DNA from 3 places in the Providencia zhijiangensis genome. Region 3 is predicted to be linked to each of the others. Evidence: predicted binding sites of a transcription regulator. Region 3 holds the regulator's gene; each other region holds the start of a gene.

Region 1 (10,616 bases), 1.4 Mb from region 3:
GTCGAAAAATGTGTAACTACCTGGTTTTAACGGTGCAATGACCACCACGGAACTGGCACCGGGGGCTAATACTTTTTCTTTGCGCAGTTGCAGGCTTTCAAACTCTGCGGGTTCAGTGCCGGTATTGGTAATTTTGATACGAATAATGGTTTTTGCTGGCACTTCCAGAACGCGAGGGATTAAATCCCCATTTTTCATTTCTAATTCAACGGTATATTTTTCGGCGCTTAAGGCAGATTGTGGAAGTAATGCGCAAATAAAAACCAGTAAAAAGCTGAGTAGTGTTTTCATTGTTGGCTCAAACTTATTGAAAATAGAGAGTTCCTTACTAGCGAAAAAGGGCTCGCGCGGAATATTACCCCCGCGAAAGCCCTCAGCGCATCATTGAAAAATTAGTAACTGCCTTTGCGACCTATGCCGGCATAGTCAAAGTCCCAAGAGACTTCAAACGGTTCGAACCAAGGCGCAACCCCAGTTTCTTTATCAATGTGGCGACCGAAAGCAGCTTGTTGATTGTGTGAAGGTGGGTAAATTTTATAAGTAACGCGATATTTACCATTACCATCCAGTTTAATATTTTCACCGTAGTGAGGACCATCGCTCGCTACCATCGGCATAAAGGTGCCTGATTGAGTCTGTGGTTTATCGCCCAGCTTGGTGACGGTATATTCGACAGTTAAGTAAGGCATCCAATCGCCTTCTGCAAAGCCGTTCGGGTTATCTTCTACGGCGTGGATGTCGGCTTCTAAGTGAACGTCGGCTTTATCCGCTGGCAGGTGAGCCATCTTGTGATGACCTTCTTCGGTGTCCATGGTGATAGGCTGTAAATAAACACCTTGAATTTCCATGCCGTTTTTAATGACTGGGTGACCGAGAGGATACTCTTGAGCAAAGGCGGATAGAGAGAATAAGGCTAAGCCCGAAACGGCTGCCTGATAAGCGAATTTCATTGTGACATCCTTACCTGAATGAAGTTAGAAGCATAATGATAATCATTACTATTAATCAAAAACAAGCAGAATGTTTTAGGCTTATATCCAATCCTTACTATGAATATATTTAAATTTAATATTAATCAAAGTGTTAATGCTTTCTTTTTTAGTGATAAAAAATAAGTGTTAGAAAGGTGATTTGCTTCAGACACCGTAGTGGGTTTCACATGCTATAGTCGAAACGTTGATCGGTATTTATTAGGTATAAAATCGAGGTACTGGAGATGCAAAAACGTTATTTGGATTGTTCCGCTTCTGAAATTGCAAAAATGAACAAGAAAAACTTACTAGAAGCGATTAAAGCCAGCGAAGGGCGATTACTGGTGAGTGAAACTATCGGGACTATTCAGCCCGTCTTGATGAACGTCACTAATGCGGAACTGGCAGCAAGCCAAGGTGCAGATATTTTGCTATTGAATGTTTTTGATGTGAATAATCCTGTGATGCAAGGTTTACCAGAAGGCATTGCACCCGATGACATTATCCGTACCTTAAAGCACTTAACAGGACGTGCAATTGGCGTGAATTTGGAACCTGTTCCTGCAGGGTTTAATAATCCCCATCAAGATAAACAGTGGAAAATTTCTGAAGGGCGTTTGGCCACTGTCAAAAATGCCTTGAAATTAAAACAGATGGGGGCAGATATTATTGTCCTGACAGGGAATCCGGGTAATGGTGTCACTAACCAAGAAATCAACCAAAGCCTCAAAGAACTCAAAGCGGTGGTGGGGGAAGATATCGTTCTTATTACGGGGAAAATGCATGCAGCGGGAGTCCTCAATGCGTCTGCTGAGCAATTAATTACCAAAGAGGATATTCATTCCTTTATAGAGAGCGGTGCGGATATTATTTTATTGCCAGCACCGGGAACCGTTCCGGGAATATCGTCGGAATTTGTGCAGAAAATGGTGAGTTATTGCCATTCTCAGCGAGTGATGACCATGACGGCGATTGGCACGTCCCAAGAAGGGGCTGATCTGCAAACCATCCGCCAGATTGCTTTAATGTGCAAAATGGCAGGAACAGATTTACATCATATTGGTGACTCAGGTTATAACGGCATTGCCTTGCCAGAGAATATTTTGAATTACAGTATTGTAATCCGTGGTGTTAGGCACACCTATTCCCGTATCGCCCGCTCAATTAACCGCTAATCTTTGCTGTTTTTCTGAGTGAAATCCCTGCGCTAGAAATGGCGCGGGGATTTCGCTCGAAATGCCATTTCTCATTTTTGCAATTAGTAAATCAACAGCTTTCTATGATTGCATGACTATCACTGAAATAATTAAAGTTCTTTTACAGGATAGGTTTTTTTTATATTTGAGCCATCACTGTACATTTCGGTGATACTGAGTTGATCATCTTTAACGTTATAAAATACCTTTTCATCTAATGGATCATCTCTCCAACGCCCGATACTATCTGGGTTGTTAGATGCCCACATCACTTGATTACCTATTAGCTTGCACTTAATTGCCCACTGTGTTCCGTCAACAGGTCTGATGTAGTGTACATATGCAACTGCAGATTCAATTTTCTCTAATTGCATGATTTTATGATCACGACCAAACATTGCAGCGGAAGCTGCTTTACATACTTTTCCAACATCAGCTTCAGAGGCATAGAGTGATGAGCTAAAAAGTATGGATAGGAGCAGTAGTTTCTTCATTAGAAATATCTCATTATTAGTGTGTTAAATAATGTTATCGGCATCAATAGGATTAACTGCACAAGTAACCGTTTTGTCATTCCCACCGCCAAAAAAATATACAATTCCCGCTATACTTCAGGTAAAATCCAGCCCATTTTTTAAAAAAACATCTATAACACAATAAAGAAGTGAGCTATGTCGCAAAATACGAATTCAGTGCCAAAGATTGGCTTTGTTTCGCTTGGCTGTCCAAAAAATCTCGTTGATTCAGAGCGTATCTTAACGGAGCTGCGTACTGATGGTTACCAAGTCGTTCCTAGCTATGACGATGCCGATCTGGTTATCGTGAACACCTGTGGCTTTATTGATAGTGCCGTTCAAGAATCGTTAGAAGCTATCGGCGAAGCGTTGAACGAAAATGGTAAAGTGATTGTGACAGGGTGCCTGGGCGCAAAAGAGAACCAAATCCGTGAAGTTCACCCGAAGGTATTAGAAATTACGGGCCCACATAGTTATGAACAAGTGTTAAATCACGTTCACCACTATGTGCCAAAACCAGAGCATGATCCGTTCTTTAGTTTAGTCCCAGAGCAAGGCGTAAAATTAACGCCAAAACATTACGCTTACTTAAAAATATCGGAAGGCTGTAACCACCGTTGCACTTTCTGCATCATTCCTTCAATGCGTGGTGACTTAGATAGCCGTGCCATTGGCGATGTACTAAATGAAGCCAAACGTTTAGTGGAATCAGGTGTGAAAGAGTTACTGGTGATTTCTCAAGATACGTCTGCTTATGGTGTGGATGTTAAACACCGTACAGGGTTCTGGGATGGTCAGCCAGTAAAAACCAGCATGGTTGGATTATGTGAACAGTTAGCGTCTATGGGCGTTTGGGTTCGTCTGCATTACGTTTATCCATACCCACATGTTGATGATGTGATCCCATTAATGGCCGAAGGTAAAGTATTACCTTATTTGGATATTCCATTACAGCACGCTAGCCCGAAAATTTTAAAACTGATGAAACGTCCGGGTGCGGTAGAAAGAACGTTAGAGCGTATTAAACGTTGGCGTGAAATTTGTCCTGAGTTGACATTGCGTTCGACGTTTATTGTTGGTTTCCCTGGTGAAACAGAAGAAGATTTCCAGATGCTATTGGATTTCTTACAAGAAGCGCGATTAGATAGAGTCGGTTGCTTTAAATACAGCCCAGTTGAAGGCGCAAAAGCGAATGAACTGGCTGATCAAGTCCCTGAAGAGATTAAAGAAGAACGTTATCATCGCTTTATGCAGCTTCAGCAAGAGATATCCACTCAGCGCTTACAAGAGAAAGTGGGTCGCGAGCTTTTAGTTATTATCGACGAGGTCGATGACGAAGGTGCTGTAGGCCGTAGTATGGCCGATGCGCCAGAAATTGACGGCATGGTGTACCTTAATGGCGAGTTTGATGTGAAAGCAGGGGATATCGTTAAAGTGCTGATTGAGCATGCTGATGAATATGACCTGTGGGGCACCGTTGTTAGCGAATAAAAAATAGGCTATTATCTGGCTCAAAATTTAGCCTGCGGATCACTTTCGCAGGCTTTTTTCGATATAACCCACTGTTTTGGGTTTTTTCTATATTTCAAATACTTGATCTATATCATCCCGCCAAAATCTATCAAATCATAACTTGATCTAGGATATAAAACTTAACTGACAACTTGACATAATCAGAGAGAATACTTATCGAAGAATAAGGCTGATTATGACTATTGATTTTACAATTCCCAAACTCGCACAGCTTACAGAAAAATCTTCATGCTCCATTAATCCGGAGTTATTGATACAACTGGCAAGTGAAGCTATCACAAGTGGCTTATCACCTATCCATGATTTCGACATTGAAGGAATGTTGTTGGATAAATATGGTCAAACCTTATGGTCTAACCGTAAATCAGACAGCGGCGCTATGTTGCCATCTTGGATATTCTCTCAAATGCAGGTCACTTCGTTAGATGACCAGCCGATTAACTCACAAGGACATACTTATTATTTTGCCCCTATTTATGATGAAACGCGGTTGCTAGCCACGTTGGTGTTACGTGGGGAGCCAACCAGCAGCAATATATTGTTAGCACTCACTCTTACCCTAGGGCGAGAAATCAGTGAAAAGTTGAAGTGTCACTTTTACTGGCAAAAACTTTCAGAGAAGACTCTCGGACATAATCTGTTCCATGACTTGAACATTCATGAAGTGGAAAAAGCGTTAATTATCGAAGCCGCACTGGCTTACGGCGGAAAAATTCAGGAGATGCATCAAGCGTTAAATATGGGACGTACGACACTGTGGCGCAAGTTGAAGCAGTATCAGATTGATATTCGCGAATACAAGCTATAGCTATGTTAATAAAAACAGTTCCGTCAATAAAAACAGTCCTGCCAATAAAAAAAGCTTCTACTGATTTTCAGCAGCAATGCTGAAAACGTTCGAAGCATTCAAATCACACAGCCTTACGGTAATCACTAAGCCCACTATCAATGCATATTGATTGCGGGCTCAGTCACGCCTTGCAGCGAAACGAAAGAGAAGAAATGAAAAAGAGCTAAGATTATCAACCTATCTTGTCGATAAGTATGTTGATCTCAGTACGCTTTTTTTTAGGAATTGGTTTTAATTTGACGTTATAGATTTTTATTTCAGTGAATACGCATACTCACAGTTAGAGTAAATGGCTATGGGGATATATATAGGTTTATATTTTATTTTAAACTAAATATATTAATCTTATATTTAGCTATAAATGCGATTTTTGTTATTAATAACTAGAGTAACAGTTTCCTTGTATAAAAATGATAGTGCAATTTATTTAATTTTCCACTATTGATTAAAAAATAGTTATTTTAGGGTGATGAATTAATAAAGCGAAATAGAATGCATAATCGTTATGCTAAGTTTGATAGTGAAAAATAGTTAGCCGAATAGTTAAGTGGATAGTTAAGTTAAATGATTAAACTAAATCGTTATCTAAATAAAAATCTAAATTTAATTGTATTTTTCTGGATGATCTCGAGGAAGAAAAAATGCCTAATGGTTTTTTGATAAACCATTAGGCAGGAAGGGTGTCTGGTGAATAAAGATAATTAAGCGTTTGCAGAATAAGTATTAATATATTCATACTCTTGGATTAATTGAGGCAGTGATTTTATTCCTAGTTTTGTATAAATATTTGAACGGTGTACTTCTACGGTTCTTGGTGATAATGATAGTTTTTCAGCCGTTTCTCTGCTGGTGTTCCCGTCTAAAATCATGTCCATGATTTCACGCTCTCTTGCAGAAAGACGGTCGAATTTATCGGCTAAATAGATATATTTTTTATGATTTTCATTTTGTTTATCAAAGTGTTCATTAGCTCCTTGAATAGCGCTTAGAAACACTCTGTCATCAAATGGAAATGCATAGAAATCAAAGGCCCCAGCCTTGAAACAGTCTCTACATAGTGCCGCGGAAGGTTCTTCTGCGATGACGATAACAGGGACAACGGCTAAAGATTGAGTAAGGTTTTTTAATTTATTAATATGACTTGAGTTATTGCCTACGAATAATAAAACACAATCCTTTGCATTCTCTTCTTTAGGGTAAGTATAAGTACTAATAAATACCTCTTCGTCATTATAGAATTTAAAAATAAAATCTAAAGATTCCATCTTTGATTTCAGTTTATTCTTAAAGACATTATCGTTTTCAACGATTACATGAATGGCGTTATTCATCACCAAACTCCTGTTAAACGGATTTGACATTCAAATTAACGTAGTTTAATAGAATGAGAATAATTTACCGATGAAAATGGCAATATATTTCCAACTATTCTTTTTTATAGATTATTGCTGAACGTAATTGATATTAAAAAAAGTACTAGCCTAATTTTAATATAAAAAAGAAACAAAAGTTAAAGTATGTGTCAAAACGTAACATCTGTTTAATGTTTTGTAACAAGATAGAGTTTTAAGCTTGTCTTACGATTATTATGTTTTCTAGATAACATGAAAATAATGTTATTTAGCTAAGTAATAATATCGCAAAATGTTAGTCATAAAAAGCACTATTAGCAATTTTATGAAATTTAATTAATCATCCGCCTTGATATTTTTTATCTGTTTTTATGTTTTGTGATGAAGTTATTAAAATTCGCTCCGTAAAATTGCAATGCACTCTAAAAAAAATGAGTGAATACACGTAATGATTTCCTTAAAAGATATTGCACTATAGGTTTTCATATCATTAATAAAAGTGTTTAGTGTGAATAAATTGGTCGATAACCTTAGTGATAGTTTGCACTTCAACCTATTATCTTTCCGTTATTGGCGTATTATAGAGAAGAAAAATCAACCACACTTTCATACGGATAAATTATGTTGCTGCGTTCCGGGGTAGCATTAGCTATCTTTTCTTATATTCTTTGGGGGATAACCCCGCTGTTTTATCGGTTACTTCCAGATGCTCAAGCCATGGAATTACTGGCGCAACGATTGATTTGGTCTCTTCCGTTCTTATTTTTTATTCGGTTGCTTATCAAGAATAAATCCCTGTGGAAACAAGTGTGGGCAGATAAACGTTCAATTGTACTATGTTTTTTTAGCTCCTCGATTATGGCGGTGTCGTGGACAACCTTCACTTATGCTTTAACCCATGGACAAGTACTGGCTGCGAGCTTGGGTTATTTTATTAATCCCTTATTTTCCATTTTGCTTGGGGTGATTTTTTTGCGAGAGCGCTTAGTTTTTGCAGAAAAACTCGCTGTGGTGTTTATTTTCTCCGGTGTTGCCTACCAAATTATTCAATATGGGGAACTGCCCGTTTTAGCGTTAGTGATGGGGAGCGCCTTTGCGGTTTATGGTTTGATCCGTAAATTTATTCGTTTTGATGTTATCACCTCGCTGTTTTTAGAGGCGCTCTGGTTATTACCCCTAGCGGTAGGTATTACATGGTGGTTATCCGCACATGGAATGAGTGCAGTAGAAAATGGTGATTGGCAAACCAAAATGCTGTACATGTTGGCGGCACCTGTGACAATTATTCCATTACTCTTTTTCACGGCAGCGATTAAACGCACCACATTAACGGTGATTGGTTTAGCACAATATATAGAGCCAACAATTCAATTCTTGTTAGCCGTTTTCCTGTTTAATGAAATTTTCGATTGGGTCAAAGGTGTCAGCTTCACCTTGATTTGGATTGGCCTACTGTTTTGCGTGTTAGCGCTGCTTCATAAACGCTATGGCAAAGGTGCGCGCCGCCAACCTTATGTGACCGGGCGAGATGAACCTCCTCAAATTTAACCTGTGATTTTAATCAATTAGCCTGTTTATGGAGAATATCGTCAGCAGGCTGCGCTTCTATCATGGTCAAAGCAAACGATTGCGTATATAATCCCTGCCATCTTTTTAGACATTATCTTTTATGTAGCAGCATTTATCTCTGGGGATATAAGGTCATTATCATGAGCCAATTAGGTACTGCACTTTGTTCTAGCGCGACAAAAGTTATGCTTCTCGGTTCGGGGGAGTTAGGTAAAGAAGTGGCGATTGAGTGCCAGCGTTTGGGTATTGAAGTGATTGCGGTGGATCGCTATGACAACGCACCCGCGATGCATGTTGCTCATCGTAGCTACACCATTAATATGTTGGATGGTGAAGCACTACGCCAACTTGTTGCGAGCGAGAAACCGGATTTTATCGTGCCTGAAATTGAAGCGATTGCCACCAAAACGTTGGTGGAACTCGAAAAGCAAGGTCAAAAAGTCGTGCCATCTGCTAATGCGGTTTACTTAACCATGAACCGTGAAGGGATCCGCCGTTTAGCAGCTGAAGAGCTACAGCTCCCAACCTCTGAATACCGCTTCGTGGAAACGAAAGCGGATTTTGAAGCCTCAGCCCATGAAATTGGCTTTCCCTGCATTGTAAAACCAGTCATGAGCTCGTCGGGGAAAGGGCAGAGCATCATTCGCTCCGCGGAGCAGCTTGATAGTGCGTGGAATTATTCCCAAGAAGGCGGGCGTACAGGTCAAGGGCGCGTGATTGTTGAAAAAATGGTGAATTTCGATTTTGAAATTACCTTATTAACCATTAGCGCGGCAGACGGTGTGCATTTCTGCGCACCAGTGGGGCATCGCCAAGAGAAAGGCGATTATCGCGAATCTTGGCAGCCGCAAGCGATGAGTGACATTGCTTTGCAAAAAGCGCAGGATGTGGCGAAGAAAATTGTCACCGCTTTAGGTGGATACGGCTTATTTGGTGTGGAGCTGTTTGTCTGTGGCGATGAGATCATTTTCAACGAAGTCTCTCCTCGCCCTCATGACACAGGCATGGTGACGTTAATTTCTCAAAACCTATCTGAATTCGCATTACATGTCCGCGCTTTCTTAGGCTTACCGATTGGCACTGTTCGCCAGTATGGGGCTAGCGCATCGGCCGTGATTTTACCAGAGCTGCATAGCCGGAATGTAGTTTTTTCGGGCATTCATGAGGCACTTGGTTCTGATATTCAATTGCGTCTATTTGGTAAGCCGGAAATAGCAGGAACGCGTCGTTTAGGTGTGGCGCTCGCGGTCGGAGATTCGATTGAGCAAGCCCTAGAGATGGCAAAAACGGCGGCGGATCGAGTGAAAGTAACAGGCTAGTGATTATCCCCCGCCATGCTGGGTTTAGGCGGGGGGCTTTTTAGGGGGATTATTGCCTATCTTCAATAATCATCGCGGCTGCGCGTTCCGCAATCATGATGGTTGGCGCATTGGTATTGCCACTTGGGATTTCTGGCATCACAGAACAATCCACCACACGTAGTTTGTTGATCCCATGAACGCGAAGACGTAAATCCGTGACGGAATTTGCGGTATCGGTTCCCATACGGCAAGTGCCAACAGGGTGATAAACCGTTTTACAGAAATTACGCACAAACTCTTCTAATTGCTCCTCATCATGCTGAACTTGGGCTGGCGGCATCAATGTATTTTTACTGACAGCTTGCAATGATGGCTGGCTTAATACCTCTAAACCGAATTTCACCGCACGTTTACAACCTGCCATATCTTCTGGTTCAGCTAAGTAATTGGCGTGAATTTTTAACGGATCTTGCGGGTTTTGGCTACGCAGTAAAATTTCCCCGCGAGACTTAGGTTGTAAGTAACCGACTTTCAGTGAAAAACCGTGAGCGGCAGGTAGCGGCTCTCCCGGTACATCATCCCAGCTATCTAAAATAGGTAAAAAGTGAATTTGCACATCTGGGCGACCTTGGTTGCAACTGTCTTTAAAGGCGGCTCCTTCTAAAACGTTAGAAGCGAGTAGCCCACTGCGAAATGCCATCCACTCAAAACCATGTTTGATAGCGGCAAAGCCTTGGTCGGCACCAAATAAGCTGATGGGCTCTTTGGTGGTGACGTTGATGGACATATGCAAATGGTCGTGAAAGTTTTTGCCCACGGGTAAATTCGTTACGGTTTTGATCCCTAAAGAAGAAAGGTGTTCTTCAGGGCCGATACCAGAGAGCATCAATAACTTCGCTGATCCCATTGCGCCGGAGCAAACTAGCACTTCTTCTCGCGCTAGGGCTTCGACTTCGTGACCATTTTTACCTTGGTAAGCCACGCCAACCGCTTGCCCATCGCGGATAATAATGCGATTAACTTGGGTATTAAGTTTGAGAGTTAAACGGTCGCTATTTGCCACTGATTTCAAATAGGTTTTGGAGGTGCTTGCTCTTTCCCCATTGTGTGTGGTGGTTTGATAGAAACTGGTTCCTTGTTGGCTCTCTCCATTAAGGTCATTAACGTAAGGTAAACCATGTTCTTGAGCCGCTTGAATGAATGCCATAGAAAGTGGATGGCGATAACGGTTTTCACTGACGGGAAGAGGTCCTTCAGTGCCGTGGTATTCCCCGGTTAGGCTTTCATTGCGTTCGGCTTTTTTAAACCACGGTAGGACATCTTGATAAC
Region 2 (10,616 bases), 520 kb from region 3:
TCGCAGAATTGATTTCTAAAACACAGCCTGCAAATGATACACAACCGGCTCAATTGGAAATTCAAATTACAGCCCATGACCCACTGGATGATAATGGCATAATTATAAAGAATAAATTTCAACAACTATGTACAATGCTAAATGCCAAAGGCAACATCAGTATTGTTAACAACCCCAAAATGCAGAGTTAACGGAGATATATGTAATGAACCCATTGAAAGCCGGTGATAAGGCACCTCAATTTAGCCTTCCTGACCAAGATGGTGAAATCATCAATCTTTCTGATTTCCAGGGTCAACGCGTATTAGTTTACTTTTATCCTAAAGCGATGACGCCAGGCTGTACAGTTCAAGCATGTGGACTGCGTGATGAGATGGATACACTAAAAGCAAAAGGTGTCGAAGTTTTAGGTATTAGTACAGACAAACCAGAAAAATTGGCTCGTTTCGCTGAAAAAGAGTTATTAAACTTCACACTGTTATCCGATGAAGATCATCAAATTTGTGAACAATTTGGTGTGTGGGGTGAAAAACAATTTATGGGTAAAACTTATGACGGTATCCACCGCATTAGTTTCCTTGTCGATGCAAATGGCACCATCGAGCACGTATTTGACGATTTTAAAACCAGTAACCATCATGAAATCGTATTAGCGTACATCAACGCTAACGCCTAATTACTGATACATAGTGACTAAAACCTAATCACTAAAAAGGGTTGCTAATTTAGCAACCCTTTTTTCTTACTGGCTCTTTTCTAGCCTTCTATTTTCTCTGTTGTCTCACTATCACTTAAATCTTGTGGCCACGCGTTAATCACCGCTTTGATTAAAGTTGCAAGCGGGATCGCAAAAAACACGCCCCAGAATCCCCATAACCCGCCAAAAATCACCACCGACAAGATAATCACGAGTGGATGTAAGTTCACGGCTTCTGAGTACAACAGCGGCACGACGATGTTGCTGTCTAGCCCTTGGATCACCAGATAAACAATAAACAGTGACCAGAACTCAGTACCTATGCCCCATTGGAATAATGCCACCAGCACGACAGGGATCGTCGCCGCAACCGCACCAATATAAGGAATAAGCACCGAAACACCCACCAGTACGGACAACAACACTGAGTAACGCAAATCAAAATAAGCAAAACCAATGTAGGTACAGACGCCCACAATCACCATTTCCGTGACTTTACCACGCAAATAGTTGGTAATTTGCTGATTCATTTCCAACCAGACTTTACTGACTAACTGGCGATTTTTCGGGAGAAGTTTAACAAAGCTTTTGGTGATTTTTTCTTTATCTTTTAATAAGAAAAACATCATCAATGGTACTAAAACCAGATAGATTGCTAAGGTGAAAATACCAATTAGTGAGGCCACCGACGCTTTCACCACAGACTCCGCAACAACTGACAATCTACTGCGCACATTATCTGCCATCATATCAATGATGCCAGCATCTACCAGTGCGGGATATTGCTCCGGTAATCGGCGAGCAAACTCGCTAAAGCGATTGACCATGTTAGGTAAATCCGCCACGAGGTTGATCCCTTGTTGCCACGCTGTTGGTGCAATAATTAAGATCACCATGGCACTTATTCCAGCAAACAAGGTCAAAATGATGCTAACCGCTAAAACGCGGGATAAACCCAGTCGTTGGAGTAAATGTGTTGGCCATTCAAGTAAATATGCTAAGACAATTGCGACTAATAATGGAGCCAGTATACTGCTGAAGAAAAAGATGACCAGAAAGCCAATAACCAGCAAACTAAACAACGCAACTGCTTGCGGGTCAGCAAAGCGCCGACGGTACCATTGTAAAAACATTTCTAACATTCATTGGCTCCTGGGAATGTAAAACAAAGACAGTTCCTAAATTGAAGAAAATTATACCGAATAACAGATTTTACGATAGCTTTTGCTATCATATCTCCCAATTAATTCGCGTTTTTTGTAGGTAATAAGTGAAGATATGCATGATGACTAAAAAACTGAAATATCCACTGCTCGCTATCCTGATGTCCGCACTTATCCATAGTGCTGTATTACCTGCCTATAGTGCTGTTGAAGATACCCTACCCGATATTGGTACAACCGCGGGAGGAACGCTCAGCATTAACCAAGAAATCATTATGGGTGATGCCATCACTCGTCAAATTCGAGGAAGTACCCCACTCATTTATGACCCATTACTAACCCAGTACGTGAATAAACTGGGGCAACGTTTAGTGACGAATGCCGATTCTGTCAAAACGCCATTTAAATTTTACCTAGTCAATAACCCGAATATTAACGCTTACGCCTATTTTGGCGGTAACGTGGTTCTTCACTCCGCACTGTTTCGTTATAGCCAAAATGAGAGCCAGCTTGCTTCCGTTATGGCGCACGAAATCTCTCACGTGACTCAGCGCCATCTGGCGCGAATGATGGAAGACCAAAAAGCCACAACGCCGTTAGCTATCGCAGGTACTATCGGTTCTCTATTACTGGTGATGGCGAACCCGCAAGCCGGTTTTGCCGCATTAACGGGAACATTCGCGGGAATGCAGCAAGGGATGATCAGTTTTACACAAGCCAATGAGCAAGAAGCCGACCGTATTGGCCTGCAAACATTGCGTCGTTCAGGGTTTGATCCTCATGCCATGGCTGATTTTATGCAAATCATGTCGGACCAAACCCGCTATATGTCTAAACCGCCAGAAATTTTACTGACTCACCCCTTACCAGACAGTCGTTTAGCCGATGCCCGTAACCGTTCAAACCAATATCCGAAAGTCCATGCCCCATCTTCATTAGACTTTATGTTGGCACGTGTTCGTATTTTGTCCATGTACAGCCCTGCGGATCAACGCAATGCACTGGATCAAATCATCGAAAACTACAATAAAGGCAATGCTCAAGAGCAAATGGCGGCGAAGTACGGTAAAGCATTATTATTATCTCAAGATAAAAAATACAGCGAAGCGGGCGTTATTATTTCTGAATTGTTAGCCAAGCAGCCGGATAACCCGTGGTTTATCGACTCCATGACCGATATCGATATTGAGCAAAAACAAGTTGGCAAAGCAGTTGCTCGTTTGCAAGATGCCTTGAAAAAATCACCGAAAAATACGGTGTTTATTGTCAACTTAGCGAACGCATACGTCAGTAACGGGCAATATAAAGAAGCCACTAATTTATTGAATAAATATACGTTTGATTACCCTGACGACCCTATTGGTTGGGATCTGCTTGCCGAAGCCTCAGCAAAACTAGGGGATCGTAATGCAGAATTGGCAGCGTATGCTGAAGGCATGGCACTGCGCGGTAACTATGACACTGCCATTAATTATTTAAGCGAAGCGAGCCGTAAAAGCCGCTTAGGTAGTTATGAACAACAACGTTTTGATGCGCGAATCGATGAACTTACTCGATTAAAAGAGCGCGATAGCAACGCAAAACCGTAAGGAATAAAGATAATGACGGATTCAATTAAAATTTATCACAACCCTCGCTGCTCCAAGAGTCGTGAAACGCTGGCTTTATTGCAAGAAAAAGGCATCACGCCAACGGTAGTTGAATATTTAACGACGCCACCTTCAGTAGCTGATATTGAAAAATTACTGAAGATGCTTGGATTTACCGATGCACGCCAGTTAATGCGCACCAAAGAAGATATCTATAAAGAGTTGAAATTAGCGGATGATAGCGTCACTCAAGCGCAGCTTATTCAAGCCATGCATGATAATCCAAAGTTAATTGAGCGCCCGATTGTAGTAAAAGGTAAAAAAGCCAAGTTAGGTCGCCCACCAGAGCAGGTGCTGGAAATTTTATAAGCAGGCTATTTGGCAGACAATAAATTGGCAGTCGATGGGCTGCCAATTTTTTATAATTTGAGAATATCTTTAACGAAAGGAATGGTCATTTTACGTTGAGCGACAATCGAGGCGTGATCAAGCTTATTTAAGATATCAAATAAGGTGCCCATCTTTCTGTCTAACCGTTTTAATACAAACCGACAAACATCTTCAGGCAATTCAAATCCACGAATACTGGCACGTAATTGCAGCGCACAAATTTTGTCTTCATCACTTAAAGGGTGCAGTTTATAAATTTGCCCCCAATCGAGGCGAGAGGCTAAATCCGGCAGCTTCAAATCAATCTGGCGCGGTGGGCGATCCCCGGTGATCAGTAAGCACGTTCGACCAATTTCTAAAATGCGGTTATACAAATTGAAGATGGCCATTTCCCACTCTTCATCTCCTGCGATGCATTGAATGTTATCAATACAGACCAGAGAAAGATGTTCCATACCTTCGAGCACATCAGGCACAAAGTAAGCGCGTTTATCCAACGGCACATAACCCACAGCAACACCTTGCTCAGACAACTCAGCACATGCCGCATGCAGTAAATGACTCTTACCGCCCCCTTCTCTTGACCAGTAATAGATATAACTACCATGAGGCTGATTAATCGCCGTTTTTAGCGCAGAGAGTAATCCCTCATTTTCCCCTGCATAGAAACTGGCAAAGGTTTCATCATCAGGAAGAGAAAGTGGTAATGAGAGTTGAGATGGTGTATTCAGAAGCGCCTCTGATTGTGCAGTTCAATTAACGCCATTGAGTTTATCATAAATAACAAGAAGAGATGAACAGCCTGACGGTTAATTGCCGGAGCTTTAGCCACTCCGGCAATCTATTTTACTTAATCGTGACTTATTTTTTATTTTCGTCTAAGACTTTCACTTCTGAAGTCACAAACTGTTTTTCTGGGCGAACAAAGGTAATAAAGCGGAATAACAGCGCCATCAGAATACCGACGATAGTCGCCAGCGCCATCCCTTTCAGTTCAGCTTGACCAATGTGGATCACCGCGCCACTCACTCCGATGATTAAAATCACTGAGGTTAAAATCAGGTTTTGTGGTTTGTTATAATCAACTTTTGAATCAATCAGAACGCGAATACCCGAAGCGCCGATGACTCCGTACAGTAACAGTGAAACACCACCCATGACAGGTACTGGCACTAATTGAATTGCCGCCGCTAATTTACCCACGCAAGAGAGTAATATAGCGATAATAGCCGCGCCACCGATAACCCAAGTACTGTAGACCTTAGTAATCGCCATTACGCCGATATTTTCGCCGTAAGTGGTATTTGGCGTTGAACCAAAGAAACCCGATAACATGGTAGAGAAACCGTTTGCGAACATGGAGCGATGTAAGCCAGGATTTTTCATTAAGTCGCGCTCAACGATATTCGCAGTCACCACTAAGTGCCCAACGTGTTCCGCAATGACCACTAACGCCGCAGGTAGGATGGTTAAAATCGCAAACCATTCAAAACGTGGCGTATAGAATGTTGGAATAGCAAACCATGGCGCTTCAATTACTGGTGTAAAGTCCACAATCCCCATAAAGTAGGAAAGCGCGTAACCTGATAGGAAACCGATTAAGATTGGGATAATCGATAAGAACCCACGGAAAACCACGGCGCACAAGATAGTGACCGACAATGTGGTGATCGAGATAATTAAGGTGCTTGAATCAACCGCTGCGCCTTCTTTAGGTAATAAGCCCGCCATACCCGCTGCCGTTTGCGCTAATTCTAGACCGATAACCGCGACAATCGCCCCCATCGCTGCAGGTGGAAACATCACGTTGATCCAGCCGCGCCCTGCCACTTTGACAATCAATGCTACTATACAGAACAGTGCCCCGCAGATAATAAATCCGCCAAGCGCTAGCTCATACCCAAGAGGCAGTAAAATTAATACTGGAGAAATAAAGGCGAAGCTCGACCCTAAATAAGCGGGAATTTTGCCCTTACAGATAAATAAATACAGCAGCGTACCGATCCCGTTGAATAATAAAATCGTTGCCGGGTTCACGCCAAATAAAATAGGAACAATAACCGTTGCCCCAAACATGGCAAACAAATGTTGAAAGCTTAATGGAATGGTTTGTAGTAATGGTGGTCTTTCTTCAACACTTATCGTGCGGCGTGTCATGCTCGTCATCCTCTTATGCGTCGTGAATATTATTTTTTTTATCAAAAAAAAGCCGACTCTTCAGTCGGCTTCATTATTATTTAGTACCAAATATCTTATCGCCCGCGTCTCCTAGACCCGGAACAATGTAACCTTCATCATTTAAGTGTTGGTCAATTGAAGCCGTGTACAGTTCAACGTCTGGGTGCGCTGCTTCTAATGCAGCAATACCTTCCGGTGCAGCAACTAAAACTAAGACTTTAATGGAATTACAGCCAGATTTTTTCAGGAGGTCGATGGTTGCAATCATAGAACCACCCGTTGCTAACATTGGGTCTACAATCAGCGCCATACGCTCATCAATGTTAGAAACTAATTTTTGGAAATAAGGGACAGGTTGTAACGTTTCTTCATCACGGTAAATACCCACTACGCTGATACGTGCGCTTGGGATGCTTTCCAATACGCCGTTCATCATGCCAATACCGGCACGTAGAATAGGAACTACAGTGATTTTTTTACCTTTAATTTGTTCAATTTCTACAGGACCACACCAACCATCAATTGTTACTTTTTCAGTTTCTAGGTCAGCGGTCGCTTCATAAGTCAGTAGGCTACCAACCTCTGAGGCCAGTTCACGAAAGCGCTTAGTGCTTATGTCATGATCTCGCATCAGGCCGAGTTTATGTTTAACGAGAGGGTGTTTTACCTCAACGATCTTCATGGGTTTCTCCTACTTTTTTAAAACGTCACCGGACAAAAAAATCGCGGGATTATACCGCTTTTTTCCCTCAATGCCACTAGTATCATCTTGATTCAGGTCAAACAATCATCAATCACACGTTATTTGCTGAATTAGTATACACATAATATTTTTTATGGTGTAGGCAGCGAATAAAATCATGCGCTTTGCGTCACGACATCGCAATTTATTACATCAAATATTTCAGTCAGAAAGCTATCGCAAACGTTTGCGGAGCCTGATAGAATATCGGCAAATGAAGTTATCTTTTCCAAAATGCAATTGCCTTGGGGGCCGTAGTGACTGATAAAACCTCTCTCAGCTATAAAGATGCCGGTGTTGATATTGATGCAGGTAACGCATTGGTTGAACGTATCAAAGGTGTGGTGAAAGAGACTCGCCGTCCAGAAGTGATGGGAGGATTGGGAGGGTTCGGCGCACTGTGTGCCCTACCACAAAAATACCGTGAACCTGTTTTAGTTTCAGGCACTGACGGTGTGGGAACTAAACTACGCCTCGCGATGGACTTAAAACGTCATGAATCCATCGGTATCGATTTAGTCGCTATGTGCGTCAACGACCTGATTGTCCAAGGTGCTGAGCCACTGTTTTTCTTAGACTACTATGCAACTGGCAAGCTGGATGTGGATACCGCTGCAAGCGTTATCACTGGTATCGCGGAAGGCTGTAAGCAGTCTGGCTGTGCATTAGTCGGTGGTGAAACCGCTGAAATGCCGGGCATGTACCACGGCGAAGATTATGATGTTGCTGGCTTCTGTGTGGGTGTTGTTGAGCGCTCTGAAATTATTGATGGCACAAAAGTCAGTGCGGGCGATGCACTGATCGCGTTAGCCTCAAGCGGCCCTCACTCTAACGGTTATTCATTAGTGCGTAAAATTCTGGAAGTGAGCAAAACCAATCCAGAAACCACGCAATTAGCGGGCAAACCTCTCGCTGATCACCTGTTAGAACCAACCCGTATCTATGTTAAAAATGTCTTAGAACTGATCGCTAAAAACGACATTCATGCCATTGCACACATTACGGGCGGCGGCTTCTGGGAAAATATTCCTCGCGTTTTACCTGACAACACTCAAGCCATCATTGATGGCAACAGCTGGGAATGGCCTGCAGTCTTCGAATGGCTGCAACAAGCGGGCGATGTCACCACTCACGAAATGTATCGTACATTTAACTGCGGCGTCGGTATTATCATTGCCCTGCCACAAACCGAAGTTGAGTCTGCATTAAAACTGCTGACTGCGTTAGGTGAAAATGCATGGCAGATCGGAACCATTGGCGACTTACCTGCGGGTGAAGAGCAGGTTGTTATCCGCTAATGAAAAACATCGTTGTTTTGATTTCAGGCAGTGGCAGTAATTTGCAGTCGATTATTGATGCCTGCCAACGCCATGAAATCGATGGGCAAATCGTCGCAGTGATCAGTAATAAAAGCGATGCTTACGGTTTGGTTCGCGCACAAGAGGCTGGCATTCCAGCCCTTTGTGTTAGCTCAAAAGCGTTCACTGACCGCCAAGCCTACGATGCTGCACTGTTAGACGCTATCGAGCAATACCAACCGGATTTAGTGGTCTTGGCTGGGTTTATGCGCATTTTAACCCCTGAGTTTGTGAAACATTTCACAGGAAAAATGCTGAATATCCACCCTTCTTTACTGCCTAAATATCCGGGGCTGCATACCCATCGACGTGCACTTGAAAATGGTGATAAAGAACACGGCACTTCCGTGCATTTTGTTACTGAAGAGCTGGATGGCGGTCCGATTATTTTACAAGGACATGTGCCCGTTTTACCGCAAGACACCGAAGACGATTTGGTTGAACGTGTTAAACTGCAAGAGCACCTGATTTATCCTCAAGTTATTGCGTGGTTTGTTTCTGGTCGCCTTGTAATGCAAGACGGTAAAGCCCTACTCGATGGCCAGCCGTTATCGGCAACGGGCTTTCAAGCAGATTAATACGCGGTTAGGTAAGTTTATATATATTCGCTCAGATTTGATTGGCTGGTCTGAGCGAATAACTCAAACCCAACCATTCGCAAGAAACGCTTTATTTCCCACCTGCCAAATCGATAAAACTTCCCGTTACGTAAGATGCCTCATCAGACAATAACCACGCGATTGCCTGGGCAACCTCTTCTGGCTGACCTCCACGTTTCATCGGTAAACTATCTTTAACCCGATCAACCCGTGCAGCTTCACCACCATCGGCATGCATATCTGTATAGATAAAACCGGGGCGGACGGCATTGACTCGAATACCCTCCCCAGCGACTTCGAGCGATAAACCAATCGTCATTGTATCGATGGCACCTTTGGATGCGGCATAATCCACATACTCATGGGGAGAACCAAGGCGAGATGCCGCAGAAGAAACATTCACAATCGCGCCACCTTGCCCACCATGACGAAATGCCATACGTTTGACCGCTTCACGCGCACAAAGAAAACTACCGCTGACATTCGTTGCAAATAATCGCGCTAATCGCTGTGCATCTAGCTGCTCTATTGAGGCTTGAGGCATGATTATTCCTGCGTTGTTAACCAACCCAGAAATGGGGCCTAATTCTTTATCAATCTGCTGAAACAACGAAACAATGTGTTCTTCTTGAGAAATATCAGCCTGCACCGCAATGGCGGTACCACCTGAATGCCGAATTATGTCTAAAACTTCCTGTGCACAATCTTGACGAGTGTGGTAGCCAATACAAACTTTATGACCTTTATGAGCCAAATTGATTGCTGTCGCTCGACCGATGCCGCGATCACCACCCGTTATCAACGTAATATTGTTTTTCATATTTTATGCGCCCTGTTTTATTTTTTCTTATCATTAGCGGGAAAGCAGCGAGCCGCTATGCTTGGAGTTTTATCGACATTTCTATACAGCGTAGCTCAGACTGTGCAAGCGCGGAGTAATAAATGCTTTCCCGCTCGAATATAAAACCATGTTTCTCATAAAAAGCTTGGGCATTCAGCGTTGAAGATAACGTTAATTGCTCAAAACCACGCTCACGAGCTTCATCTTTGATGGCTTCAATGATTTGACTGCCAAGCCCCCTACCTGTGTACTCCGGTAACGTAAAAACAGCCTCAATATTGCTTGAAGAAAGCTCCAGGAAGCCCGTTGCTACTGGCCGGTTATCTGAATCTTCAATAACGAAAAAAGGATTCGCGACAATGACCTCTCTGTAGCTTTCAGGCATTTTCTCCGGTGTCCAAGCGGCAATAACCACCTCGTCATAGCTGTTCTTACATCCGTAACGTATAGCTTGATTTCGAATATTCCAGCATTCTTCAGCCTCCGCAGGCACCGCAAACCTGATTTTCATAGTTTCTCTTTGAGCGTTTTCATCGGTTAGTATTTTCTATTACCATAAAAGCTCAAGTCTAACTATAGAGTTTGCTTTGAAGGGACAACGTATGTTTTTGGCACTAAATTAACCATAAATAGAACTTATGGGGCTGGTTTGAGCGAAAAGCGGAAGTTGATGTTCATTTGCGAGCGAGAAAGACAACTTCCGAGGTCGCGGCTGTCCCTTCAGGATTTCACAAACAAGCTCATTATTCCCACAGTCAGGGCGCTATAAAATGCAACTGATACTGATTCGTCTGCACGTCTACCCATTTTCTAACGATACCCAGCACGACCACGATCAGCGCAGCCGGGTAAATGGCGCACTGCACGGGAACTGCCATTTCGGTGAGAGAATTCAGTTCCAGCACAGCAAGTTCCGCTGATGCTACCAGGGATAGCGTCACCAGTAGACCATAAGACGCGCGGGTCGTCTGGCTGAAATAGCATGCTGTTCCGGTTGTCAGACCGATAGCAGTGACTAGGCAGGCTAGGATAATGATCGTCGCTAACAACGCCCGGCCA
Region 3 (10,616 bases):
TAGGCGACAGTCTGGTATTCAAAATCTGGTTATTTAAAAAACGTCACTTTTTGACTCTTATTATAGTGTAGATGACATTTTTCATTAAAGCTAACATGCTGATTTGTCTTTGTTGAAACCTTTCAGCTTGAGGGATCATTATAAACAACATCAAACTGTGAGACAAATCAAATTTTGCTAAATTTGATGCAGAAGTAATTAAGATCAAACAACAGCGAGATTTTCAGTTGAAAGTGGGTTGCGCAACAAAATAAGGGAAAACAAAATCACAATCAAGATAAATATGATATTTGAAAAGAGTACTTTTATTAGGGTTACTAAGGGGCTCAGGATAAAAAATAATTCGGGAATAAGAAACGAGTCAGAATAAATAGAATGGTGCGTCCGAGTAGACTCGAACTACCGACCCCCACCATGTCAAGGTGGTGCTCTAACCAACTGAGCTACGGACGCACTGAGATGAAGCTTGGTTTGTCACTGATGACAAATTTAAATGGTGCGTCCGAGTAGACTCGAACTACCGACCCCCACCATGTCAAGGTGGTGCTCTAACCAACTGAGCTACGGACGCACTGAGATAAAACTTTGTTTGTCGCTAATGATGAATTTAAATGGTGCGTCCGAGTAGACTCGAACTACCGACCCCCACCATGTCAAGGTGGTGCTCTAACCAACTGAGCTACGGACGCATATCAATCATTACTGCTTTAACGACGGGGACGAATATTAACGTTCTGCTGTCAATCTGGCAAGGGGAAAATGTAATTTTGCGAGAGTTTGCTCGTATTTAAAACTATTCGCAGAAAAACATTCGCCACCTTGCCATAAAATGCTGAAAATTACGCCAATTATCGCGTTGAGCGTAATAAAACGACGCTGTCAGGTTGGCGATGGATCCACAAAATTCGTGTTGCCATACCAATAGCCGCAGCGGTGAGTCCGATAATAAATCCTAACCAGAAACCTTTTGGTCCCATGGGCTCGGTAATGAAGTCGGTCAACGCCAAGATATAGCCAGACGGTAAACCTAAAATCCAATACGCCGTAAAGGTAATAAAGAAGATTGAGCGAGTATCTTTATACCCACGTAACACACCGGCACCAATAACTTGAATAGAATCTGAAAGCTGATAAAGCGCGGCATAGAGCATCAAGCTAGACGCCAAAACAACCACTTCAGGATTCTTGTTATACATCATCGCGATAGGCTCACGGAATGTGCTGGTAAAGATGGCCGTTAAGCAAGCTAGACTTAATCCTACCGCTAAACCAGTATAAGAAGAGACTTTTGCGGCTTCGGTAGACTGACGTCCCAAGTTATAGCCAACTCGAATGGTGACAGCGATACCCATTGATAACGGGAACATAAACATCACAGAACTAAAGTTAAGCGCTACTTGGTGACCTGCGACCGCAACAACCCCTAAAGGCGCGACCAATAGGGCAACAACCGCAAACAGGGTGACTTCAAAAAACAGTGCTAACCCAATCGGTGTTCCGAGCACAATAATGCGTTTCAGGATATCTGGATTTGGCGCGCCTAATGGTTGCGCAGGACGGATATCTCTCTGATTTGGTGCGTGCTTAACATACCATCTCATCATCAGACACATTGCCCAATACACCGTTGCTGTCGCCACGCCGCAACCAACACCACCTAAGGCTGGTGCACCAAAGTGACCATAAATGAAGATATAGTTCACGGGAATATTGACCATCAAGCCAAGAAAACCAATGACCATGCCGGGTTTCGTTTTTGACAACCCTTCACATTGGCTACGGTACACTTGATAAAATAGGTAACCTGGGGCTCCCCACATAATTGCGTGTAGGAAACGAACCGATTTATCGGCTAACTCTTGGTCAATATGGGGCATGTTGCTGATGATCAGTTTACTGTTATACAACAGCAACATGATACTAACGCCTAAAATAAAGGCTAACCACAAGCCTTGTTGAACTTGATCGCCAATCAGGTTTCTGCGACCTGAACCGTTCATTTGAGCGATAATTGGCGTGAGCGCCATGAGAATACCTTGCCCTAATAAAATAGCAGGCAACCAAATAGAAAAACCAACAGCCACAGCTGACATTTCGATTTCGCTAACACTTCCCGCCATGATGGTGTCCACAAACCCCATTGCAGTTTGGGAAAATTGGGCGAAGAAGATAGGGATACCGAGAGCCAACAAGCTACGCGCTTCTGTAATATATTTCTGCACGCATACACCTTCACAATAAGTTTCGAATTAAAAAAAGAAAAAAGCGGAATGAAATTCTATGATTTACTAAAAAATCAGATAGTTAATGCTAACCCCTTATTCTATCTCTTTTATGTAATCAATCCAACATAGTTATAGATAAGAATAATAAAACAGCAGATTAGTATAGAAACCGTTTAAATGTTTTGTGATGGCAGCATAAATATAACCACTCAAATAAGATAGATCTCTGAAAATTCTTAGGTAAACTGAGTTTATTAATTCACTGCACTGAGAGTCATTATGTTTACAGGCATTGTTCAAGGAACCGCTCCAATTATCTCAATCACGGAAAGAGCTAATTTCCGTACTCATGTCATGAAATTCACGCCGGAATTATTAGTGGGTTTAGAAACCGGTGCATCCGTTGCGCATAACGGTTGCTGTTTAACCGTGACTAAAATTGAGGGGGAGAACGTTAGCTTTGATTTAATCAAAGAGACATTGCGCCTCACTAATTTAGGTGAGTTAAAAGAAGGGGACGTGGTTAATATTGAGCGTGCTGCTAAATATGGTGATGAAATTGGCGGACATGTGGTTTCGGGTCATATCGTGACCACCGCAGAAATTAGCAAGATTTTCACCTCTGAAGATAATCATCAAGTTTGGCTCTCTATTTATGATAAAACCTTGATGAAATATATCTTACATAAGGGATTTGTGGCGATTGACGGAATTAGCTTAACGGTCGGTGATGTTATCAATAACCGTTTCTGTGTGCATCTGATCCCAGAAACATTGGCGAGAACCACTCTAGGAAGCAAACGACTCGGTCATAAAGTCAACATTGAGATTGACCCACAGACTCAAGCTATTGTTGATACTGTTGAGCGTGTTTTGCATCAGAAAGAACAAGAAATGTTATTGAAGCAGAAACAAGAGAGTGAAGACTCAGTAGACAGCGAAAAATCATCAATCTAGTTTTGAGAAGGTTATGGCTCTGTGCAGAGCTATAACCTGTTGAATCGGTAGGTAATAAATTCACCGGAATATTCTATTACTTCTCACTAAAATTGACCGAAAAAATGGCATTGTCACGTTCAATTGCGTCAACAAGTTGTTTGAAATGAGCGCTTTTTTGATACATTTCTAATGCTTGTGCATTTTCCCACTCTTCAAACACAATGTAGCCATTTTCTTTTGCCATCAGATCATACTGCAAACATCCTTTTTCCATCCGGCTGCGTTTGGCAATTTCGCGAACGATTTTTTTCGTTAAATACCCATCCTTTTTTTCGGTAGTGATTTGGGCATATACAACAATACTCATACCATTCTCCTTATGTACTCAGAACTATCTTAATGGAGACTTTGTTTTTGTATTGTAAAAAAGCGAATAATTTGACTTTAAAAATGCCGACGGTGTCATGGTAAAGTAACGCTTAAAATCGCGATAAAAGTGGGATTGGTCATAATAACCCGTTTCAAACCATCGATAAGTATCTTGTTCTTTCACCATGGTTTTCATCACTTGCTCTAAGCGACAATTGATCTGGTACCGTTTTGGTGTGATCCCAAATTCTTTTAACAACTCTTTTTGAACTAAGCGCGCACTGTAGCCAATGTCATCGGCAATTTCGGTAATTTTTTTATTTGGATTGCGATAAAGAGAGTCCAGAACGTGATCGATAAAATGTGCCTTTTTCGCTGCCTTAGTGACATAAAAGCACTCATGCAACTCTTTGAATGAAGAGTTAGCCAATGATTTAAACCAATTATTGCTCCATATTTGGCTAAGCGGAGTAGGGATATCCGTATAATTTAACGTGCGTTGGGGAAGTAAAAAACGTAAGGCATCGTGGCGAATACGTAGAACCATCACGCTGGCATTATTCGGGATAGCCGTAAATATATTGACTCTGGGGATGATTAGCTGAAATGGATTGACGGATGTATGCTCGTGAGTCGACATACTGATATTTTCAGTCGAAACCCATATTTCAGCTCCTGTGCCTGGGAAGATCTTAATAGCATCAGTAAATTTCTTGATAATCAAAACTGAACTAACAAATTCTTTTAATTCATCAGGAGGATAATACTGTTTCAGCATGGCTCTTCAAAACGTCATAATTGAATATGCTAATAATAGCGTGTTATAGATAAAAAATTAACTCTATAAAATACGTATTAACTAAAATAAAAAAGTCAGCCACGTTATCAATAATGGTAACGTGGCTGATTATTATGAAGCTAAAAAATAACGTTAACTAACGATTAGTCATGTTGATACTCAGTGTGCTTAATCGCATTATTTGATTTGCTGGCACAACGCTGCATGAAATAGCCTATAATCATTGGGATCACCGTAAATGCCATCACGCCAGTCGTGGCGAGTAACGGGTCAAAGGTGAGCGCAGAGACTAATAAGCTGGCTAAGAAACATAACCCTAATTGTAAGGCATTTTGTAATGCAGCGGCCTTACCACTGGCGGATGGGAATGTGTTAAGGGCTTTGGCTACGGCAATTGGGTATGATGCGCCATTCATGGCGGCCATAAAGCAGAATGGTACTAAAATCATAGTTAATGTTGGCTGAGTATAAATCGCCATCACAAATAATATAATCATGCTAACGGCATAACCGGCTAGCAGGATTGGGAACAACGTTTCAGCACGCACTTTAGCTAATACGAAGCGGCAGCCGTATCCTCCGACAATAAATGCCAGTGTTTGAGGGATATAACTTAGGCCGATATCCGAAGGGTTAAAACCCATATTGCGTAGAATAAACGGCGAACCCGTTAGCCATGCAAAAAAGCCAGCGCTACATGCTGCGTATACAAGCACGTTACCACTGAAAACAGGGGAGCTTAACAAGGTAGCAAAGGAAATTTTGGTTTGTGTCTGGTTTTCTTCTGCGATGACTTTCGGCGCCACTTTTTTTAGCATCAAAGTCGGTAGCAGGAGTAAAACGCCTACCATCATCAGCACGATGAAGATAAATTCCCAGTTTTTGTGCTCAAGCACCCAAGCACCTAAAAGAGGCGCTAATGCTGGAGAAAGTGCCACTAAAGGCATGATAGAGGCAAATACTTTTTGGGTATCAGCTTCGTTATAGCGGTCGATAACGAGGGCTTGCCATAAAACTGCAGCAGAACAAACACCAACGGCCTGTAAGAATCGAAGGATTAATAACTGAGTGGCATCGGTGACCCAAATCATAGCCAAGCAACTAACAATAAATAGGGAAAGCCCTACAATGAGAATAGGTTTGCGTCCTAATTTATCTGAAAGGGGGCCCCATAGTAGCTGGGCAAAAGCAAAGCCAGCTAGAAAGATACTTAATGAGGCGCTGATAGCACCTTCAGTCGTATTTAAGGTTGTTTGCATTGAACCAAAGGCAGGCAGATACATATCGATGGCTAAAAACCCCAGCATGCTTAGGCCGGCAAGGTAAATCAAAAATCCAGAGGAGTTTTTTGTCGCAGTATTTGTCATAGTTTTGCTTAATCTGTATTTAAAATAATGTTAATAGTTATCTTATTGTATAGGCTATTTTTTTACGTTGTGAAACGGTAATATTTGGACTCTGCTATCAAATAATTTGAAAGGAAAGAAAATGTGGTCAGCTCATGCACTTGAAGTCATAGACGCAGTTGCTCGAACGGGAAGCTTTAGTGGTGCTGCGGATGAGTTGCATCGAGTCCCTTCAGCGATCAGTTACACAGTAAAGCAAGTCGAAGAATGGTTGGCGGTTCCGCTATTCGAGCGCCGTCACCGTGATGTGGTATTGACGGAAGCAGGAGTTATCTTTATTAAAGAAAGTCGAAGTGTTATCAAAAAAATGATTGATACTCGACATCAATGCCAACAAGTCGCCAATGGGTGGCGTGGGCAGTTCAGTATTGCCGTTGATTGCATCGTAAAACCGCAGCGTACGGAACAGCTGATTTTGGATTTTTATCGTCATTTTCCTGATATCGAACTGTATATCCACCCTGAAGTGTTTAATGGGGTTTGGGATGCATTAGCGGATGGGCGTGTGGATGTGGCGATTGGAGCGACCCGTGCTTCACCCATTGGAGAGCGCTATAGTTTCCGCGACATGGGCTTTATGTCATGGCGTTGTGTTGCGAGCCCCACTCACCCATTAGCGAAAATTCAGGGCAAACTGACGGATGACCAAATGCGTGAATATCCAAGTTTGTGCTTAGAAGATACCTCAAGAAGCTTACCGAAAAGAGATACTTGGGCGCTGGACAACCAACGACGCTTAGTTGTGCCTTACTGGGAAAGTGGTTTAGCGTGTTTGGCAAATGGTCTGTGTGTGGGGATGGTTCCAGAGCACCGTGCAGCACCTTTGTGTGCAGAAGGTAAGTTAGTTGAGCTGGAATTAGCGCAGCCGTTTCCTGAAAGCCCTTGCTGCTTAACATGGGTTGAGAATGATACATCTCCAGCGCTGAGATGGCTTCTTGACTATCTTGGTGATAGCGAAACTCTCAACGCGGAGTGGTTTGCGAGCTAATGTGCTGAGATAGACTTAGCGGCGATAATCAATAAATGGACCATCAGCCACGGAACGGCGCTCAACTAAACGCGGGTGAACTTCAATCGTTTGTGCATCTTCGCGTTTATTCACAATACGATCGAGCAACATCGCAAACGCCATTTGTCCTAAACGCTCTTTTGGTTGGTGGATTGTGGTTAATGCAGGCGTGAAATAGCGCGCATTACGCACGTTATCATAACCAATGATGGAAATGTCTTGAGGGACGCGTAATCCCATCTCGTCAGCTGCACAGATTGCTCCCATCGCCATGATATCTCCACCACAGAAGACAGCCGTTGGGCGGTGTTTGTTACTGAGGATCTGCATCATCGCTTTATAGCCTGATTCTGGCTCGAAATCCCCTTGAACAATCCATTCATCTTTCAACGTGACTTTGGCTTCTTCCATGGCTTTTTGGAAGCCGGTTAAACGCCCAATGCCTGTATTTCTTTCAAGGGAGCCAGGGATCACACCAATTTCACGATGACCACGGTCAATAAGATAACGACCTGCTAAATAACCACCGTGGAAAGAGTTATCAATAATACTGTCAGTGAAATCTCCGCGAGAGGTACCCCAGTCCATGACGACCATTGGAATATTTCGGTAATCTTCCAACATACCAATCAAGGTGTCAGGGTATTCTGAACACATCACAAGTAGCCCATCGACACGTTTTTGTGCCAACATTTGCAAGTACGCTTTTTGCTTACCTAAGTTATTGTGAGAGTTACATAAAATTAGAGTATAGCCTTTCTCATAGCAACTATTCTCGACAGACTCGATCACTTCTGCGAAATAGGGGGCTTCACTTGATGTTGCCAACAGGCCAATTGATTTGGTGTGGTTGACTTTTAAACTACGTGCAACCGCACTCGGAGAATAATTGAGCTCTTTGATGGCGGCCCAAACGGCTGTTTTTGTATCATCAGCGACAAAACGCGTCTTGTTGATAACATGGGAGACGGTTGTGGTAGAGACGCCCGCACGTTTCGCCACATCTTTAATTGTTGCCATGAGAAGAAAAAACTCCTAACCAAAACTTGGTCTCTAAAATAATTCTAGTTAAATAATTACCTGCATATTGATGCATAGTACCTTTGCTGGCAATAATTTAGCGATTTGTTGTCGATTTTGTCTGATCTAGCGCAAAAACGAAAGAAATAATTGATGTTATAACATGTGATATAGACACTGGTTTTACGTTTTTGTGCATGTATACTGAAATAACCTTTTTATTTTATGGTTATTTGATAATTCAATTTCTTTATATGAGAGGGTCTCATGGATACAGATTTTAAATATGGATTGCTAGCTGCGCTTGGCTCTTTAGCTGTAATTATTTTGTTTGCTGTGCACATTTTCTGATTTCATTTCCATCCTATCTAATAAGGATGAGAAATAATTAAGGGCGAGTATTATACTCGCCCTTAGTCATTTTAGATCTGAACTAAAATTAAGCCAGATTTTCTTCAACAAATTTCCAGTTAACCAGCGCCCAGAAGTTTTCTAAGTATTTTGGACGTGCGTTACGGTAGTCGATGTAGTAAGCGTGTTCCCAGATATCAACAGTCAAAACTGGCTTGTCGTCACCAGAAATTGGTGTTGCCGCGTTAGACGTGTTAACGATAGCCAGGCTGCCATCTGCTTTCTTCACTAACCAAGTCCAACCTGCACCGAAGTTTTTAACTGCGGCATCAGTGAATTGCTCTTTAAACTGAGCAAATGAACCGAATGCTTTGTTGATAGCTTCTGCAACTTTACCTGTTGGTTCACCGCCTGCGTTTGGAGCCAAGCAGTGCCAGTAGAAAGTGTGGTTCCAAACTTGAGCCGCGTTATTGAATACGCCAGCTTCAGAAGTTTTGATGATTTCTTCTAAAGACAGACCTTCAAATTTGGTGCCTTTGATCAGGTTGTTCAGGTTAACAACATAGGTGTTGTGGTGCTTACCGTAGTGGTATTCTAGGGTTTCAGCAGAGATATGAGGTTCTAAAGCATCTTTAGCATAAGGTAGAGCTGGTAATTCAAAAGACATTGCGTACTCCTTGATTGCTTTTATTCAGTGTTTAGGGTGTTTGCTCGTAAAATGAGCGAAATTAAATGTACTGCTATTAATTAATCTACTTCTAGTATAGTGACGTCGAGCTGTAGTTAGCTATTGCGAGCATCGTAAGTTATGTATTTATCATAACAGAATACAGGTTACAGTAAGAAAAAACCTGTTCCATGATGCTATTTATGCCTTAATTGTTAGTAAGTTGCATAATTATTATTCCACTGCATGTCATTATTTTCATTGAAGAGCAGGGAAATACATCAAGTGTTATTAATTTGCTAATATATTAACAAATAACTCCCATGATTACACGGCAAAAACGCCCATCGTGAATTTTTTATAGTAAAAAGAAAACGTTGCTATTTGCTTTTCACCTTTTGAGTACAGCAAATAGGAGTGCTATAGTATTCACCTTATAAAACTGGCATATTGTATGAAACAATCACGGAACAATTTGCGATGTTTTGACTATGCCGGCGATTACACCGGTCAATGTGTTCTGTCTAATGAGTTGCCTTGCAAATGATTCAAAGTGGCTCAGTGACTGCAAAATCAGCACCCACGTTTTAGGATATAAAATGACAACTATCGAAAAAATTGAGCGCCAAGTTAAAGAAAATCCAATTTTATTATACATGAAAGGCTCTCCAAAACTGCCTAGCTGCGGTTTTTCTGCTCAAGCTGTTCAAGCTCTGTCTTCTTGCGGTGAGCGTTTTGCTTACGTTGATATTTTACAAAACCCAGACATTCGTGCAGAGCTGCCAAAATATGCTAATTGGCCAACCTTCCCACAGTTATGGGTTGATGGCGAGTTAGTCGGCGGTTGTGACATTATCGTTGAGATGTTCCAACGCGGCGAATTACAAGCTCTGATCAAAGAAACTGCGGACAAATACCGTCCAGCAGATGAAACCATCACTGAGTAATCAAATGGTTGAATAAGCTTTCCTGCTTATATTGATGAAAACCGTATTAGCGTAAAACTAATACGGTTTTTTTGTATTTAGGGGGCGAGATTATTGAGGCTCGCTAGGCAGTGGCCATCCGCCTAATTTTTTCCATTTATTGACTAATTCGCAAAATAATAGTGCGGTACGGTTAGTATCGTATAGGGCACCGTGGGCTTGCTTGCCATCAAATGGAATACCTGCGGTGACACACGCTTTCGCAAGAATGGTTTGTCCAAAGACTAATCCGCTCAGTGCTGCAGTATCAAAGGTTGCGAATGGATGGAAAGGGTTGCGTTTTAACCCTGAACGCTCTGCCGCATTCATAACAAAGCTGTGATCAAAATTTGCGTTATGAGCTACCATGATCGCGCGATTGCAATCGGTATTTTTCATGCCTTTTCGAATTGTTTTAAAAATGGCATGAAGTGCTTCATATTCGCTCACTGCACCACGTAGAGGGTTAGTGGGGTCAATACCTGTGAATTCCAGTGCGGAGGGCTCCAAATTCGCTCCCTCAAAAGGTTCTACATGAAAATGTAACGTTTCATCAATGGCCAGCCAGCCATCTTTGTCCATTTTGAGTGTAATGGCAGCTATCTCTAATAGACCATCAGTTTTGGGGTTGAACCCACCAGTTTCGACATCAATAACGACAGGGTAGTAACCCCGGAAGCGGTTAACCAGTGAGTTAGGGTTATTTTTTTCAGACATTAGGCTTTCAATTTACAGTTTCTGGTTGGCTTTCATTATGCCAAAGGGAATATATTTTTGCAGGTAGATACTGAAGAAATTTTAGGTGATGGTTATCATCACCTAAAATATAAAATGTATGCGAGGGATTAATTGCCTAATCCTTTGCT

Evidence for each region. Region 3 encodes PurR, which represses purine synthesis genes. Its sites were predicted from a motif close to CANGCAAACGTTTGCNTG; they were not measured.
Region 1: the regulator PurR is predicted to act here: its motif matches at 8,034-8,051, upstream of purT (formate-dependent phosphoribosylglycinamide formyltransferase).
Region 2: the regulator PurR is predicted to act here: its motif matches at 6,936-6,953, upstream of purM (phosphoribosylformylglycinamidine cyclo-ligase).

Annotation. Positions count from the first base shown of each region.
Region 1 is NZ_CP135990.1:2,910,873-2,921,488, reverse strand. It holds gene QS795_RS13330 (cupredoxin domain-containing protein) at 1-291, opposite strand, end outside; gene QS795_RS13325 (iron transporter) at 393-950, opposite strand; gene QS795_RS13320 (DUF7916 family protein) at 1,217-2,146, shown strand; gene QS795_RS13315 (hypothetical protein) at 2,278-2,661, opposite strand; gene rimO (30S ribosomal protein S12 methylthiotransferase RimO) at 2,839-4,173, shown strand; gene QS795_RS13305 (helix-turn-helix domain-containing protein) at 4,391-5,023, shown strand; gene QS795_RS13300 (response regulator transcription factor) at 5,767-6,396, opposite strand; gene rarD (EamA family transporter RarD) at 7,039-7,965, shown strand; gene purT (formate-dependent phosphoribosylglycinamide formyltransferase) at 8,127-9,305, shown strand; gene QS795_RS13285 (GMC family oxidoreductase) at 9,355-10,616, opposite strand, start outside.
Region 2 is NZ_CP135990.1:2,083,592-2,094,207, forward strand. It holds gene QS795_RS09590 (glycine cleavage system transcriptional repressor) at 1-191, shown strand, start outside; gene bcp (thioredoxin-dependent thiol peroxidase) at 206-676, shown strand; gene QS795_RS09600 (AI-2E family transporter) at 757-1,839, opposite strand; gene bepA (beta-barrel assembly-enhancing protease) at 1,983-3,449, shown strand; gene arsC (arsenate reductase (glutaredoxin)) at 3,462-3,818, shown strand; gene hda (DnaA inactivator Hda) at 3,869-4,570, opposite strand; gene uraA (uracil permease) at 4,701-5,996, opposite strand; gene upp (uracil phosphoribosyltransferase) at 6,073-6,699, opposite strand; gene purM (phosphoribosylformylglycinamidine cyclo-ligase) at 7,017-8,057, shown strand; gene purN (phosphoribosylglycinamide formyltransferase) at 8,057-8,695, shown strand; gene QS795_RS09640 (SDR family oxidoreductase) at 8,787-9,536, opposite strand; gene QS795_RS09645 (GNAT family N-acetyltransferase) at 9,592-10,068, opposite strand; gene QS795_RS09650 (branched-chain amino acid transport system II carrier protein) at 10,313-10,606, opposite strand.
Region 3 is NZ_CP135990.1:1,560,698-1,571,313, forward strand. It holds tRNA gene QS795_RS07080 (tRNA-Val) at 377-453, opposite strand; tRNA gene QS795_RS07085 (tRNA-Val) at 495-571, opposite strand; tRNA gene QS795_RS07090 (tRNA-Val) at 613-689, opposite strand; gene QS795_RS07095 (MATE family efflux transporter) at 849-2,222, opposite strand; gene QS795_RS07100 (riboflavin synthase subunit alpha) at 2,505-3,182, shown strand; gene QS795_RS07105 (putative quinol monooxygenase) at 3,259-3,531, opposite strand; gene QS795_RS07110 (helix-turn-helix transcriptional regulator) at 3,556-4,311, opposite strand; gene punC (purine nucleoside transporter PunC) at 4,476-5,699, opposite strand; gene punR (DNA-binding transcriptional activator PunR) at 5,821-6,726, shown strand; gene purR (HTH-type transcriptional repressor PurR) at 6,742-7,767, opposite strand; gene cydH (cytochrome bd-I oxidase subunit CydH) at 8,035-8,118, shown strand; gene sodB (superoxide dismutase [Fe]) at 8,207-8,785, opposite strand; gene QS795_RS07135 (Grx4 family monothiol glutaredoxin) at 9,385-9,732, shown strand; gene rnt (ribonuclease T) at 9,823-10,467, opposite strand; gene gloA (lactoylglutathione lyase) at 10,596-10,616, opposite strand, start outside.